3 regions of the Massilia sp. LC238 genome follow, and region 3 is predicted to be linked to each of the others. Evidence: predicted binding sites of a transcription regulator. Region 3 holds the regulator's gene; each other region holds the start of a gene.

Region 1 (5,528 bases), on a different contig from region 3:
GCTTCGCTCTGGATCACCGGCGACATGCGCTCGAGGTTGATCTGGTGCAGGATGCCGTTACCCGGCGGGATCACGTCGACGTTCTGGAAGGCCTTCTTGGTCCACTCGATGAAGTGGAAGCGGTCTTCGTTGCGGCGGTCCTCGATGGCGCGGTTCTTGGCGAAGGCGTCCGGGTCGAAGCCGCCGCATTCCACGGCCAGCGAGTGGTCGACCACCAGCTGGGTCGGGACCACCGGGTTGACCATGGCGGGGTCGCCGCCCTGCTCCGCGATGGCGTCGCGCAGGCCGGCCAGGTCGACCAGCGCGGTCTGGCCCAGGATGTCGTGGCAGACCACGCGCGCCGGGAACCACGGGAAGTCGAGGTCGCGCTTGCGTTCGATGATCTGCTTGAGGGCATCTAGCATGCTGGCCGGGTCGCAGCGGCGGACCAGGTTCTCGGCCAGCACGCGCGAGGTGTAGGGCAGCGTGTCGTAGGCGCCGGGCTGGATGGCCTCGACCGCGGCGCGCGTGTCGAAGTAGTCCAGCGAGGTGCCCGGGAGGGGTTTGCGGTGGTTGGTGTTCATCATGATGAAGCTCGATATAGCCTGTTTGTTTAGCCAGCCTTCGAGCCGTCATTCCGGCGTAGGCCGGAATCCAATTTTGTGTGCAGGCCGCTCAAGCAAAACTTGGGTACCGGCCTTCGCCGGTACGACGGTCTCCGGGCTAACGGTACTGTCTTATTTACGATCCCCAATCGGCACGAACTGCAGGTCTTCCGGACCCACGTAGTTCGCGCTCGGGCGGATGATCTTGTTGTCGATGCGCTGCTCGATGATGTGCGCAGCCCAGCCGGAGGTGCGCGAGATGACGAACAGCGGCGTGAACATGGCGGTCGGCACGCCCATCATGTGGTACGAGACGGCCGAGAACCAGTCCAGGTTCGGGAACATCTTCTTGACCTCCCACATCACCGATTCCAGGCGCTCGGCGATGTCGAACATCTTCATCGAGCCGGCTTCCTGCGACAGGGTGCGCGCCACTTCCTTGATCACCACGTTGCGCGGGTCGCTGATGGTGTACACCGGGTGGCCGAAGCCGATCACGACTTCCTTGTTGGCCACGCGGTTGCGGATGTCGGCTTCGGCCTCGTCGGCGTTCTCGTAGCGCTTCTGGATTTCCAGCGCGACTTCGTTGGCGCCGCCGTGCTTCGGACCGCGCAGGGCGCCGATTGCGCCGGTGATGGCCGAGTGGATGTCGGAGCCGGTGCCGGCGATCACGCGCGAGGTGAAGGTCGAGGCGTTGAACTCGTGCTCGGCGTACAGGATCAGCGAGGTGTGCATCGCGCGCACCCAGGATTCGCGCGGCTTCTCGCCGTGCAGCAGGTGCAGGAAGTGGCCGCCGATCGAATCGTCGTCGGTTTCCACGTCGATGCGCTTGCCGCTATGGCTGAAGTGGTACCAGTACAGCAGCATCGAGCCGAAGGAGGCCATCAGGCGGTCGGCGATGTCGCGCGCGCCCGGGACGTTGTGGTCGTCCTTTTCCGGCAGGGTGCAGCCCAGCACCGACACGCCGGTACGCATCACGTCCATCGGGTGGGCGCCGGCCGGCAGCGCTTCCAGCGCGCTTTTGACCGCCTGCGGCAGGCCGCGCAGCGATTTCAACTTGGCCTTGTAGCCCTTCAGTTCGGCGCTCGTCGGCAGCTTGCCGTGCACCAGCAGGTAGGCGATCTCTTCGAATTCGCAGGTGGTAGCGACGTCCAGGATGTCGTAGCCTCGGTAGTGGAGGTCGTTACCGGTCTTGCCGACCGAGCACAGCGCGGTATTGCCGGCGGCGACGCCGGACAGGGCCACCGATTTCTTCGGCTTGAACGTTGGGGTCTCGTTGTTCTGGGTGCTCATGCGTGGAATCTCCTGAAGCTGAATTATTTGGTCTTCTTCTGGGCGAACAGCGCGTCCAGTTTCTGTTCGTAGCTGTGGTAGTCGATGCGGTCGTACAGTTCGGCGCGGGTCTGCATCGTGTCGAGCACGTTCTGCTGGGTGCCGTCGCGGCGGATCGCGTTGTAGACGTTCTCGGCCGCCTTGTTCATGGCGCGGAAAGCCGACAGCGGGTACAGGGCGATGCTCACGTTCGCGCTGCGCAGTTCGTCCAGCGTGAACAGCGGGGTCGCGCCGAACTCGGTGATGTTGGCCAGCACCGGCACCTTCACGGCATCGGCGAACTGTTTATACATCTCCAGGCTGGTCATGGCTTCGGGGAAGATCATGTCGGCGCCGGCTTCCACGCAGGCAATAGCGCGCTCGATGGCGGCGTCCAGGCCTTCCACGGCCAGCGCATCGGTGCGCGCCATGATCACGAAGTCCTCATCGGTACGCGCGTCGGCGGCGGCCTTGACGCGGTCGACCATCTCGTCCTTGCTGACGATTTCCTTGCCCGGACGGTGACCGCAGCGCTTGGCGCCGACCTGGTCTTCGATGTGGCAGGCGGCGGCGCCGGCCTTGATGAGCGAGCGCACGGTGCGCGCGACGTTGAAGGCCGAGGCGCCGAAACCGGTGTCGATGTCGACCAGCAGCGGCAGGTCGCACACGTCGGTGATGCGCCGCACGTCGATCAGGACGTCTTCCAGGCCAGAAATGCCGAGGTCCGGCAGGCCCAGGGAGCCGGCAGCGACGCCGCCGCCCGACAGGTAGATGGCGCGGTAGCCGGCGCGCTTGGCCAGCAGCGCGTGGTTGGCATTGATGGCGCCGATGACCTGCAGCGGGGATTCTTCCTGGACGGCCTTGCGGAACGCGGCGCCGGCGGAGTGGTGGCTCATGCTTAAACCTTTCGAATGATGCGTTGATCGAATACCCACCTGCCAATGCAAGTGGCGTGCCAGTCCGACATTCCTTATGGATCAAGGACTTGGCGCAGCTTCGACAGCTCATGTGTTTCACCGAAACGCAACATGAAACACAAATGAAACATTGTAGCAACAAAAAAACCCCGCCGCAGCGGGGTTTGGTCCAGGCGTAGGCGCTTAGTGTGCGCTTGCCGCCGCGGCACCGATGCCGGTTTCCGAACGCACTTCCTGCGCTTCGAAGCCGGCCTTGTCGATCGCGGCGCGCGGGCTCTTGTCGGTCACCGAGAAGAACCAGATGCCGAAGAAGCCTACCGCCATCGAGAAGATCGCCGGCGAGGTGTAGGGGAAGATCGCGGTGGCGTTGCCGAGCACGTCGACCCACACCGACTTCGACACCAGGGTCAGCACGACCGCGGTGGCCAGGCCCAGGAAGCCGCCCACGGTGGCGCCGCGGGTGGTGCAATCCTTCCACAGCACCGACATGAACAGCACCGGGAAGTTGGCCGAGGCCGCGATCGCGAAGGCCAGCGACACCATGAAGGCGACGTTCTGCTTCTCGAAGGCGATCCCGAGCAGCACCGCGATCACGCCCAGCGCGATGGTGGTGATCTTCGAGACCTTCAGTTCGTCGGCGCTATTGGCCTTGCCCTTCTTGAACACGGTGGCGTACAGGTCGTGCGACACCGCCGAGGCGCCCGACAGGGTCAGGCCGGCCACCACCGCCAGGATGGTCGCGAAGGCCACCGCCGAGATGAAGCCCAGGAAGATGTCGCCGCCCACGGCATTGGCCAGGTGCACCGCCGCCATGTTGTTGCCGCCCAGGAGCTTGCCGGCCGCATCCTTGAAGGCCGGGTTGGTACCGACCAGCACGATCGCGCCGAAGCCGATGATGAAGGTGAGGATGTAGAAGTAGCCGATCCAGGTGGTGGCCCACAGCACCGACTTGCGCGCCTCTTTCGCGCTCGGGACGGTGAAGAAGCGCATCAGGATGTGCGGCAGGCCGGCGGTGCCGAACATCAGCGCCATGCCGAAGGAGATCGCCGAGATCGGGTCTTTCAGGAAGGTGCCCGGGCCCATGATGGAATCGCCCTTGGCGTGCACCTCGGTGGCGGCCGAGAACAGCTGTTCCGGGCTGAAGTTGTACTGCGCCAGCACCGCGAAGGCCATGTAGGAAGCGCCCGACAGCAGCAGCACCGCCTTGATGATCTGCACCCAGGTGGTCGCGGTCATGCCGCCGAACAGCACGTAGACCATCATCAGCACGCCGACGATGACAACGGCGATCCAGTATTCCAGGCCGAACAGCAGCTTGATCAGCTGGCCGGCGCCGACCATCTGCGCGATCAGGTAGAAGGCCACCACCACCAGGGTGCCGGAAGCCGCGAACACGCGGATCGGCTTCTGGTGGAAGCGGTAGGCGGCCACGTCGGCGAAGGTGTAACGGCCCAGGTTGCGCAGGCGCTCGGCCATCAGGAAGGTGATGACCGGCCAGCCGACCAGGAAGCCGATCGCGTAGATCAGGCCGTCGAAGCCGTCCAGGAACACGGCGGCCGAAATGCCGAGGAAGCTTGCCGCCGACATGAAGTCGCCGGCGATCGCCAGGCCGTTCTGGAAGCCGGAAATGCCGCCGCCGGCGGTGTAGAAGTCGGATGCCGAGCGGGTCTTGGCGGCGGCCCACTTGGTGATGAACAGGGTCGCCACCACGAACAGCGCGAACATGCTGATCGCGGTCCAGTTGGTGGCCTGCTTGGTGGCCTGGCCGAGGTCGGGCGCGGCCAGGACGGCGCCGCTGGCGAGCAGCAGCGCAGCTGCGACGGAAGAACGGTTCAGGGCCTTCATGCCGCCACCTTCTTTCCGCTGCCGCTGCCGTTGCCGCCGGCCACGTTGGCCTTGATGGCGTCGGTCAGCTGGTCGTACTCGCTGTTGGCGCGGCGCACGTAGATGGCCGTGACCACGACGGTGAACAGGATCACGAACAGGCCCAGGGGAATGCCCCAGGTCATGACGCCGTCGCCGATGCGGCTGCCCATGAATTCCTTGTCGAAGGCGCAGAGCAGGGTGAAGCCGTAGTACACGACCATCATGCTCCAGGTGAGGATCCAGCCGAAGCGCGAACGCTTCGTGACCAGCTTGCGATAGTTGGGGTCGGCTTTGACCCGCCGAACGATGTCTTGATCCACTTGTGTCTCCTGTTATCTATTCTGGTGATGCCTGGTATTCAGGGCTGGATCCCATCCTACGGGCGTGCCCTTACCTCATTCTTACGCTGGCTTACGCGTAACTGACAGCAGCCGGCCCTGCAAGTTCAAGACAGGCGCATGGAATCGGCTACACTTGCCGCATGAGTCCATCCACACGCAGCCACAGCGACGGCGGCGACAAGCCGGTCATCTGGACCGTGTCGGTGTCACGCCTGTCCGACCTGTTCCGCGACATCACCCTCGAGTACGATCACCTGGCGACGATCGAACCGGTCCACCTCGGCTTCGACGAAGCCGCGCGCACGCTGCGCGAGCGCCTCGCGACCGAGCGCTGCGACGTGGTGATCGCCGCCGGTTCGAACGCCGCCTACCTCAAGGGCAGGATCTCGGTGCCGGTGGTGGTGGCCAAGGCCAGCGGCTTCGACGTGATGCAGGCCCTGGCGCGCGCCCGCCGCGTGTCGAACCGCATCGGCGTCATCACCTACCAGGCGCCGCTGCGCGAACTGGCC
Region 2 (5,528 bases), 180 kb from region 3:
CGACCGCCTGCAGGGGCTGCGGGATGTCCTCGTCGTCCAGCGCGCTGCGCAGGTCGATCTCGATCGCGCGGCAGATGGCGTCCAGCGGCAGGTCGTTCGGCTCCATGCCGAAGGGCTCCTCGAGCTCGTCGCCGAGGGCATCGAGGCCGAAGAAGGTGTAGGCCACGATCGCCACCACCACCGGCGTCATGAATTCGAGCGTGTCGACCAGGCCGAAGGGCAGCAGGAAGCAGTACATGTACGCGGTGCGGTGCAGCAGCACCGAGTACGAGAACGGAATCGGGGTATTCTTGATGCGCTCGCACGAGGCGGCGGCGGCGGTCATCGCGGACAGCGTGGCGTCGATGTTGGCGGCCAGGCAGGCCTCGATGCGGCCCTCCTTCACGCACTGGCCGAGGTCCTGGCCCATGTGCCGCATCAGGTAGTCGGGTTTGTTGGGCGCGCCTTCCATCCGCGCGAATTCCTGCGGCGCGAGGAAGCGGGCCAGGGACGGGTCGAGCGGACGGTGGCGCAGCAGGTCGCGCAGCGAAGCGCAGAAGGCGACGGCGCGCAGGACCATGCGTACCCGCACGTCCTGCATGCCGTTGCGCGCCAGCGCCGGGCCCTCGCCTCCGATCAATCCGGTGCACTGGCGCGCCAGGTTGCGGCTGCGCAGCACCAGCTCGCCCCACAGCTTGCGCCCTTCCCAGAAGCGGTCGTAGGCCGAATTGTTGCGAAAACCCAGGAAGATCGCGAGCGGCAGGCCGATCAGGGTAAACGGGATGGGGGTAATCGTGATCTTCAGGCCGCCGAGCACGCCGTGCGTCCAGGTGACCAGGATGGCGATCGCCACGTTGACCGCGAGCGTGGGCAGGATGCGTGGCAGGACCGAACCGCGCAGCAGCAGGAACAGCTTGAGGCCGGAAGGCCTGTCTCGGATAATCACGATCTTTGCCGCTTGAAAAAGGTGTCGGTGTACACCGATATTCGCTAATATGTTCGCAAGTTAATCACTAATATGTTAGCCAGTCAAGCTCATCGTTTCGCAGAATGGAGTAGATAGTGTCCCGTCGTATCACCAACCGCGACCTGCCGCAGCAGCTGTTGAAGGCGCGCGATGCGCTGATGTCCCACTTCCGCCCGGTGCTGAACCACTTCGGCGTGACCGAGCAGCAGTGGCGCATCCTGCGCGCGCTGGACGAGCACGAACAGCTCGAGCCGCGCGAACTGTGCGAGCTGTGCCAGATCCTGAGCCCGAGCATGGCCGGGGTGCTGGCACGCATGGAAGAGACGGGGCTGGTGCAGCGCCGGCGCGTGGCGGCGGATGCGCGCCGGGTGATGGTGAGCCTGGCGCCAAAGGGCGACGCCCTGTTCGACGAGATCGCGCCGCTGATCGAGCGTCAGTACCGCTTGATGGAAAAGGCGTGGGGCAAGCGCGTGCTCGACGACCTGTCGGCCGCGCTGGCCGGCTTCATCGCGGCGCAGGCGACGCCGGTGCCCTTGGTGGAACTGCCGAAGGACGACAGACCAGCGGACGAATGAAGCAGCACTTCAGAGATGAAATTTCATTTCGTTTTGTTCCATAAATTGAAATTTTATTTCACCCCTGATGTGCCAGGGATGGTTACTGGATGACGCCGCAGGCGATCCTGCCGCCTCCGCCGCCGAGCGGCGCCGGGTGGTCGGCGTGGTTGTCGCCGCCCGCATGGACCATCAGGGCCTTGCCCTTGACGTCCGCCAGCTTCAGGCGCGGCGCCAGCACCGGGTTGGTCGCATTGCCCTTCTCGTCCACCGTCAGGGCCGGCAGGTCGCCCAGGTGGCCGTCGCCCCAGGGCAGGCCGTGCTTGCCGGTCTTGGCCGGATCCAGGTGGCCGCCGGCGGCGCCCGCGGGCACCGTCTTGCCGTCCTTCTGGTTCGGGCCGCAGCTGCCGTTTTCATGCACGTGGAAGCCGTGCAGGCCGGCCGGCAGCTTGCTCAGCGCCGGCGTGAACACGAGGCCGTGCTTCGTTTCGCTGACGGTCACGGTGCCGATATCGGCGCCCTCTCCTTTTTCGGTCGCCATCTTCATGGTGACTTTCATGTCGGCCGCGTTGGCAAGGGCACAGGTGGCGCCCAGCATGACGGCGCACATCCATCGAATGTTCATACAAACCTCCTTCGAGATCCGGTTGAGATAATAGAAAGCCAAGCAAGTGTATTCCATCCCCTTGGATGGGGGATGTTCCGGAGAACATCCCGACAGGCAGGCTTCCTACGCCGCCCCGCCCGGCTTATGGCGGCGCGTCCAGCTGAGCAGCGCCAGGCCGGCGCCGACCAGGACCAGCGGCGCCGGCTCCGGCACCCTGGCGACGTTCAGCGCCGCGACTTCCTGCCGGCTCAGGGCGTGGTCGTAGAGGTGGATGAAGTCGACCGAGCCGGTCGCGAATTCGCCCGAGCCATCGTCCTTGAAGAAGCTGAGCAGGCGCCGGCGGGGCGGCTTGTCCGGGTTGCGCGGATCGAGCTCGTCGGCCAGGTCGGTCTGGCCGGCCAGGCCGAGGCCATCCTGGAAGCTCAGCATCGCTACCCCGTCGTGATAGAAGGTCACCAGGGAATTGCTGTCGCGGGTGACGGTCAGGCGGATGTCCTGCTGCGGCGTGAAGCTGCTGCCGTTGCTACAGTTGCCGCGATAAAAGCAGAACTTGTCGGTGGAGACGTACAGGCCGTGGTCCGGTGTCGCAAACTGGAAGTTCAGGATGCGCTGCCAGTTGGCCTTGTCGCTGCCGAGCCTGAACTCCATGTCGATCGTGTAGACCGCGCCGAGGGCGACCTGCAGCTGCAGCCCCTTGTTCGCGGTGAAGGCGTAGGCGCCTGGCCCTTTGTCGCCGCCGAAGGCGAGCAGGTCGGCCCCGCCCTTCGCGTCCTTCAGGTCGCCGTTCAGCTCATACTGGTGGATCAGCCCGGCCTGGCTGGCGCCGGCGGCGCACAGCAGCGCCGCCGCGATCAGGGAATGCAGTGTCATCTCGTGTCGTCCTCTCGATTAGTGTGCGCAAATGATAAAAAATGAAACATTTGCGTTCTACCCCCATGGGGTGGGGGAATGTTCAGCAAGCAAGCTGTACGCTGAATCGAGAGGACGGACGGGATCAGGCCGCGCGGCGGCGGCGTGCGATGCCGGCCAGGCCGAGGCCCAGGCCCATCAGCGCCAGCGAAGCCGGTTCCGGCACCTGCCCCACCGGCGCGGCGCTGTCGCCGGCCAGCCGGATTGCATCGATCTCTTCCCAGGTTGAGGTGTGGCTGGTGTCGACATACACCTTCAGGCCGGCCACCAGGAAGGAGGTGGTGGCCCAGGACACGCTGAAGTCGAAGGGAGTGTTGGCGGCGCTGGTGTCGACGCCGTCCCACACCTTGTGCAGGTTGCCGAGCGTGTCGATCACGTCGATCTGGTAGACGAAGCCGTTGCCCGAGGTCTCGCGGATGGTCGCGCCATTCGCGTACACCGCGGTGTCGAAGCCGACCGAGATCCATTCCAGGGTGCCGTTCTGGTTTCCCGGGGCCCAGGCAGTGCGGATGTCACCGTAGGCAAAGGTATCCGGTGCGCCGAGCGCCTGGGCCGCACTCCAGTCGCCCGCACTCCATTGCGAACTGAAACCCACGACACTGCTGGCCCACTGCTCGATGGGCGCGGCGCTGGCGCTGCCGATGGATGCCGCAGCGATGGCGGCAGCAAAAACCGAGGTGATCAGGCGTTTGGCGGACATGGTGTACTCCCTTCAGGACGATGATTCCCGGAAAGAGCAACTAACATGCCAGTTTAAATTTTGACTGGATTTTCAGTGGCTTAGAATCTCTCGCGTATTTACTGCGTTGTCGGATGTAAATTTTTCCGACATCGCAGCGAGGCTTACATGCGCGAGATCGCGGGACGCAGGATGGCCAGCAGGCCGGCTTCGGAGGTGCAGCCGAATTTCTCGTAGACCGCCTTTACGCAGTCGCGCAGCACGGCGTCGCTGACATCCATGCGCGAGCGCGCCGCGTCGCGCCCTCCTCCCAGCCCCATCCAGAAGGCCACTTCCATCTGCTGCGGCGACAACTCGACGCTGCCCAGGGCGCGCCAGATCCGCAGCGGCATGGGCACCACGAACTTCAGGAAGATGCCGACGGTGCGGCTGTGAATGGCGTCGTAGGAACCGGCGCTCATCCACTGCGCGCGCGCTTCCAGCACGCCGCCGGCCAGCTCCAGCGTCCCGGCCGGCAGGCGCCAGGGATAGCGTTCGCCGTACACCACCGACTCCACCAGGCGCAGGCAGAACGGCGGCAGGCTGCGGCGGTCGAACACCTGCTGCTCCTGCGAGGCCAGCTGGCCGAGCAGCGCGCCGGCCGAGTCGCTCAGGAACAGGATATCGCCATTGGTGGTGGCCAGCAGCATGGCCTCGTCCTCGATCACACCAAGCAGGCCGTTGCCGGCCGCGGCCGCCGCATTGACATTATGTAGCGCGTAATCGAAATACTTGGCGACGCGTCCCAGGTCTTCCTCGTCGTCCGTGTCGAAGGCCGGGCCGTCGTCGCGCAGCAGGGTGAGCGTGCCGAGCGGGTTCGCCGCCGGACCCAGTCGCACCTCGAGCACGTGGGCCGCGCGTGCGCGCGCCTCCGCCGGCGGCACGCCGAAGTGCACCGAATCGCCATAAAAATAGCCGTTGGGCGGCGGCAGCACGCCGAGCACGTTCGCCTCGTGCACGTCTTCCGGTGCCCGTTCGGCGTGCAAGAACAGCTGGGACGCGCTGTTGGGAATCAGCTCGCGCACCAGCTCCAGTGCATCGGGAATGAGGGTCATCAGGTGCAGCCCGCCGGAACACAGGATCCGCAGGCGCGCCCATTGGCGGCTGTTCTTTTTACGGGACACGGGCGTAGACAGATGTCGGGGAGTTAAGAATATTGCTGAGTTACAGCAACAATGTCAACACAATCAGCTGACGCCCGCAATATCCGGTTCCTGTGCCACACCTGTCTGCGCCGTGTCGACCGGCGGCTGGCACTGCGGCAGCCGGGCCAGGATGTCCGCCAGCGCCCGGAACTCCACCGGCTTGACCAGGTGGTGCTCGAAGCCGGCCTGCTTCGACAGGTCGCGGTCGCGCGCCTGGCCGTAGCCGGTGAGCGCGATGAAGCTGGCCGTCGGATGCTCGCGGCGCAGGCGGCGCGCCAGCTCGTAGCCGGTCATGTCGGGCAGGCCGATGTCGAGGATGAAGGCGTGGGTGTCCGCGATGTCGGCGGACGCGAGCGTGCGCAGGGCGCCCTCGAACACGTGCACGGTGTGCCCCTGCTCGCGCAGCAGCACCGCCAGCGAATGGGCCGCGTCGACATTGTCGTCGACGATGGTGAGCGTGCACGGCGCGACCGGCCGCGCAGCTGTCGCGCCGTGCAGCGGCGCCGGCGCCACGCAGGCGTCGGTTTCCTGGGCCAGGGGCAGCAGGACCGACACCGAGGACCCCAGGTTCGGCCCGTCGCTGTGCGCCTCCACCTGGCCGCCGTGCATCTGGACGATGGTCTTGACCAGCGCCAGGCCGATCCCGAGG
Region 3 (5,528 bases):
CGGCGTGTTCACCGACGGCGACCTGCGCCGCCTGATCGAGCGCGTGACCGATTTTTCGAACATCAGCATCCGCGACGTGATGCACGCCAACCCGCGCCGCGTCCATCCGGAACAGCTGGCGGTGGATGCCGTCGCCGTCATGGAAGAATTCCGCATCAACCAGATGCTGGTCGTCGATGGTGAAGACCGCCTGGTCGGCGCACTGCACATCCACGACCTGACCCGCGCCAAGGTGATCTGATGACGCCAACCGAATTCATGCAGCGCGCGGCGCGCGTCAAAGTGATGATCTTCGACGTCGACGGCGTGCTCACCGACGGCAGCCTCACCTACAGCCCGGACGGCGAAGTCACCAAGACCTTCAACGTGCTCGACGGCCTCGGCATCCAGCTGCTGAACAAGACCGGCGTCAAGACCGCCATCATCAGCGCGCGCAAGTCGCCGATCGTTGTCAAGCGCGCCGCCGACCTCGGCATCTCCCACGTCTACCAGGGCATCCACGACAAGCGCGTCGGCTTCGCCGAGCTGCTTGCCGCCACCGGCGTCACGCCGGAGGAATGCGGCTACATCGGCGACGACGTGATCGACCTGCCGCTGTTCACCCGCGTCGGCTTCGCCGTCACCGTGCCCTCGGGCCACCCGGAAGTGCAGCACCGCGCCCACTACGTCACGAAGAATGCGGGCGGGCGCGGCGCCGTGCGCGAGGTCTGCGACCTCGTCATGCGCGCGCAGGGCACCTACGAACAGGCGCTGGCGCCGTATTTCGCGTAACACGGCGATATCGGACACGGGACACGACATGGTCACCTACAAGCGCACCGCCCACCGCTGGAAGCTCCTGACGATCATGATGATCGCGACCTTCTGCGCCTTCGGCAGCTTCTGGCTGGTGCAGGTGATGGAGCAGGAGGACGCCGGCGCCCGCCTCGGCGGGCCGGGGGACGAGCCGGACTACATCGTCGAGAACTTCTCCTTCGTGCGCATGACGGAAGAGGGCAAGCCGAGCTACGTGGTGTCGGGCAAGCGCCTGGCGCATACGCCGCTGAACGACGTGTCCCAGGTCGAGGCGCCGGTGATGCAGGGCATGACGCCCGGCCGGCCGCGCATGACCATCGTCGCCAACCGCGCCCAGCTCTACCATGAAGAGCACCGCGTCGAACTGCTCGGCAACGTCGACATCCAGCGCCCGGCCACGCCGACCAGCGAAGCGCTGCGCGTGCAGACGCAGGCGCTGACCGTGCTGCCCGACGAAGAAATCCTCAAGACCGACCGGCCGATCGAGATGCAGCTGGGGGCCGCCACCGTGACCGGCACCGGCATGGTGGCCAACAACGCGACCCAGAAGCTGCACCTGGCCAGCCGCGGCCAGATCGTCTATCCGCCACGCGCGCAGCGGCAGTAGCGCCGCGTCAACCCAGGACAAAGCAAGAACATGAAAAAAATCATCGCTGCCGTATTCCTCAGCCTGGCCGCCTTCGGCGCCTCGGCCGAGCGTGCCGATTCGCTCAAGCAGGCCGTGATCAACTTCGATTCCCTCGACGTCGACGAGGTCACGCAGACCCGCATCCTGACCGGCAACGTCGTGCTCACGCGCGGCACCCTGGTGCTGAAATCCGACCGCGCCCTGGTGAAGGAAACGCCGGAGGGCTACATGAGCGTGACCCTGACCGCCAACAACGGCAAGCTGGCGACTTTCCGCCAGAAACGCGACGGCGGTCCCGACCTGTGGGTCGAAGGCCAGGCCCAGCGCATCGAATACGACGAGCGCGCCGAACTGGTCAAGCTGTTCACCAGCGCCGAAGTGCGCGAGCTGGAGGGCGGCCGCATGACCAACGAGATCAAGGGTCCCTTCATCTCCTACGACAACCGCCGCGAGGTCGCGCAGGTGCGCAACGATCCTACCGGCCAGAGCAAGGTGGGCGGCGGCCGCGGCACCCTGATCATCGCGCCGCGCCGTACCACGGCGCCAGCCGAAGGTGCGAAGCAATGACGGCAGCCATGAGCGCAAGTACCGACGCAGCGGCGACCGCGGTCGAAGGCTGCAGCACCCTGATCGTCAAGGGCCTGCAGAAGAGCTACGGCAAGCGCCTGGTGGTGCGCGACGTGTCGCTGCAGGTCGAGTGCGGCGAAGTGGTGGGTCTGCTCGGCCCCAACGGCGCCGGCAAGACCACCTCCTTCTACATGATCGTCGGCCTGGTGCCCTCGGACGCCGGCACCATCGACATCAACGGCACCGACATCTCGAGCCTGCCGATCCACCGCCGTGCGGTGCTGGGCCTGTCCTACCTGCCGCAGGAAGCCTCGGTGTTCCGCAAGCTGACGGTGGAGGAGAACATCCGCGCCGTGCTGGAGCTGCAGCGCGTGGACGGCAAGCCGCTCACCCGCGACCAGATCAGCGAGCGCCTCGACACCCTGCTGGCCGAACTGCAGATCGAGAAGCTGCGCGAGAACCCGGCGCTGTCGCTGTCGGGCGGCGAACGGCGCCGCGTCGAGATCGCGCGCGCGCTCGCGACCAACCCGCGCTTCGTGCTGCTCGACGAACCCTTCGCCGGCGTCGACCCGATCGCGGTGATCGAGATCCAGCGCATCGTGCGCTTCCTGAAGGAGCGCAACATCGGCGTCCTGATCACCGACCACAACGTGCGCGAGACGCTCGGCATCTGCGACCGCGCCTACATCATCAACCAGGGGGCGGTGCTGGCCTCGGGCCGCCCTGACGACATCATCGCCAACGAATCCGTGCGGCGCGTGTACCTCGGCGAGCACTTCAGGATGTAATCAAGAGCACCAGGCATGAAACAGTCTCTCCAGCTACGCACTTCGCAGCACCTGGCGCTCACGCCGCAGCTGCAGCAGTCGATCCGCCTGCTGCAGCTCTCCACGCTCGAACTGCACCAGGAGATCGAGCAGATCCTGCACGACAACCCGCTGCTCGAACGGCTCGACGATCCGCTCGACCGCTCGGTGCGGCTGCTGGCGGACGGCGCGATCAATACCGCGCCGGCGAATGGCGAAGCGCCGGCGCCCCAGCCGGGGCAGGAAGGGCAGGAGGGCGCGAAGGCCGAGCCCGAGGGCGCGGACGGCGAAGACCATGGGGAGCGTGGCGATGCCGATGCGGATTGGGGCGGCGAAGGCGGCGGCGCGCGCAGCGGCGACGACGAGGACGGCCGTCCGCAGCTGGAAGCCGACGGCATCACGCTGCGCGAGCACCTGACGGAACAGATCCGCCTGAGCTGCTGCAGCCTGCGCGACCGCGCGCTGGCCGAGCTGGTGATCGATGCGCTCGACGACAACGGCTACCTGGAAGAGCCGCTCGACGACATCCATGCGCGCCTGCCGGCAGAACTCGAGATCGAGATGGACGAGCTGCGCTGCGCGCTGGCGCTGGTGCAGAGCCTGGACCCGGTGGGCGTGGGCGCGCGCAGCGCGGCCGAATGCCTGGCCCTGCAGATCCGCCGCATGCCGGGCGTGCCCCTGGTGACGCGGCGCCTCGCCTTGAAGATCGTCGAAGGCTACCTGACCTGGTTCGCGCAGCGCGAATACACCAAGCTGAAAAAGGCGCTCGACTGCGACGACGAAGACCTGCGCGAAGTGCAGGCCGTGGTCCGCCAATGCAATCCACATCCCGGCGCGGCCTTCGGCTCGGGCACGTCCGACTACGTGGTGCCGGACGTGATCGTGCGCCGCGCCAAGGACGGCTGGGCCGTCTCGCTGAACCCGGAAGTGATGCCGAAGCTGCGCGTGAACAGCCTGTACGCGAACCTGCTCAAGCAGGGCAAAAGCGAAAGCCAGATGGGCGCGCAGCTGCAGGAAGCCAAGTGGCTCATCAAGAACATGCGCCAGCGCTTCGACACGATCCTGCGTGTTGCCGAGGCAATCGTCGAGCGCCAGCGCAACTTTTTCAGCCACGGCGCGGTTGCCATGCGCCCTCTTGTTTTGCGTGAGATAGCTGATACACTAGGCCTACACGAGAGCACGATCTCGCGTGTAACCACGCAGAAATACATGCTGACCCCGCACGGCATGTTCGAGCTGAAGTACTTCTTCGGAAGCCACGTCGCCACCGAAGCGGGGGGAGAAGCCTCCTCGACGGCGATCCGCGCGCTTATTGCGCAATTGACAGGAGCAGAAGACCCTAGGAATCCTCTATCCGACAGCAAGATCGCGGAGATGCTCGGGGAACAAGGTATGGTCATTGCGCGCCGGACGGTTGCCAAATACCGCGAAGCGCTCAAGATTCCTCCCGTCAGCCTCCGTAAATCCCTGTAAAGCACTGCCCACTCTCACCTTGTGGCGCGGGCAGGGCACCTTCCCAAAGGAGTGTGTATGAACCTCACAATCAGCGGCCACCATCTCGAAGTCACACCCGCCATCCGTGAATACGTTCAGAATAAGCTCGAGCGCATCACCCGCCATTTCGACCACGTGATCGACACCCACGTGTTCCTCGCCATCGATAACCTCACTGAAAAAGAAAAACGGCAAAAGGCCGAGATCAACCTACAGGTATCGGGCAAGATTCTGCATGTGGCGAGTGCTGCGCAAGATCTGTATGCGGCCATCGACACCTTGATGGACAGGTTGGACAGGCAGGTTCTGAAACACAAATCCATGCTGCAAAATCATAATCACGTGGCGCACAAGCGCCTTCCGGACAACGGAGAAGCCGCTGCCGCGTAACTATTACGGGTAGCCGCAAAACACAGCAAGGGCGTCTGAGGGGACGCCCTTTTTGCTTTTGTACAATACCTGTTACTTTTCTACGCTTCCGTTTGTACAAATGTTCTGTAGAATGCATGTCTTTTCGATCACAGAATACCATCATGACCGATACCGTCCTGACCCGCGTTGCCAACCGCACCGGCGTCATCACGCTCGACCGGCCGAAGGCGCTGAACTCCCTCTCGCTCGACATGGTGCGCGCCCTGAGCGCCATCTTGCTGGAATGGAAGGATGACGCGGGCATCGACGCGGTGGTCATCACCAGCAGCAGCGAGAAGGCCTTGTGCGCCGGCGGCGATATCCGCTTCTTCCATGAGATGGGCCACGTCGGCCCGATGGGCGGCAGCGCGCTGCTGGAAGACTTCTTCACCGAAGAATACGCACTGAACCACCTGATCCACTTCTACCCGAAGTCCTACGTCGCCGTGATGGATGGCGTGGTGATGGGCGGCGGCATGGGCATCGCCCAGGGCGGACCTGGCTGCGGCCTGCGCATCGTGACCGACCGCACCAAGATGGCGATGCCCGAGGTGAACATCGGCCTGTTCCCGGACGTCGGCGGCAGCCACTTCCTGTCGCATGCGCCGGGCCAGCTGGGCCAGTACCTGGGCCTGACCGGCCTGACCATCGGCGCGGCAGATGCGCTGTACGTGGGGCTGGCGGACGTGTACGTGCCGGGGGCGGAACTGGCCGGTTTGATGGCGCTGGTCGACACGACCCCGGGCGCGCAGCTGCCGGCGGCGATCCGCAGCTATGCGGCGCAATTCGCGGGCCAACTGGGGCCGAGCGAACTGCAGGCGCAGCGC

The links. The regulator sigma-54, encoded in region 3, starts transcription at its own class of promoters, with help from an activator protein. The targets are predictions, from matches to a motif close to TGGCANGNAANCTGCTTT.
Region 1: a site for sigma-54 is predicted at 2,836-2,853, ahead of prpB (methylisocitrate lyase). Genes of this name have one in related genera too.
Region 2: a site for sigma-54 is predicted at 3,750-3,767, ahead of FG94_RS28095 (PEP-CTERM sorting domain-containing protein). Genes of this name have one in related genera too.

Annotation. Positions count from the first base shown of each region.
Region 1 covers NZ_JNNN01000078.1:258,685-264,212, reverse strand. Annotated here, with positions in the region: gene acnD (Fe/S-dependent 2-methylisocitrate dehydratase AcnD) at 1-563, opposite strand, end outside; gene prpC (2-methylcitrate synthase) at 717-1,877, opposite strand; gene prpB (methylisocitrate lyase) at 1,901-2,791, opposite strand; gene FG94_RS22420 (cation acetate symporter) at 2,996-4,657, opposite strand; gene FG94_RS22415 (DUF485 domain-containing protein) at 4,654-4,998, opposite strand; gene prpR (propionate catabolism operon regulatory protein PrpR) at 5,160-5,528, shown strand, end outside.
Region 2 covers NZ_JNNN01000030.1:346,536-352,063, forward strand. Annotated here, with positions in the region: gene FG94_RS07490 (bestrophin family protein) at 1-925, opposite strand, end outside; gene hpaR (homoprotocatechuate degradation operon regulator HpaR) at 1,042-1,521, shown strand; gene sodC (superoxide dismutase family protein) at 1,604-2,125, opposite strand; gene FG94_RS07505 (PEP-CTERM sorting domain-containing protein) at 2,231-2,977, opposite strand; gene FG94_RS28095 (PEP-CTERM sorting domain-containing protein) at 3,102-3,716, opposite strand; gene FG94_RS07515 (hypothetical protein) at 3,860-4,858, opposite strand; gene FG94_RS07520 (ATP-binding protein) at 4,922-5,528, opposite strand, start outside.
Region 3 covers NZ_JNNN01000030.1:171,105-176,632, reverse strand. Annotated here, with positions in the region: gene FG94_RS06765 (SIS domain-containing protein) at 1-241, shown strand, start outside; gene FG94_RS06760 (HAD family hydrolase) at 241-771, shown strand; gene lptC (LPS export ABC transporter periplasmic protein LptC) at 800-1,402, shown strand; gene lptA (lipopolysaccharide transport periplasmic protein LptA) at 1,433-1,990, shown strand; gene lptB (LPS export ABC transporter ATP-binding protein) at 1,999-2,778, shown strand; gene FG94_RS06740 (RNA polymerase factor sigma-54) at 2,794-4,269, shown strand; gene hpf (ribosome hibernation-promoting factor, HPF/YfiA family) at 4,327-4,680, shown strand; gene FG94_RS06730 (enoyl-CoA hydratase/isomerase family protein) at 4,824-5,528, shown strand, end outside.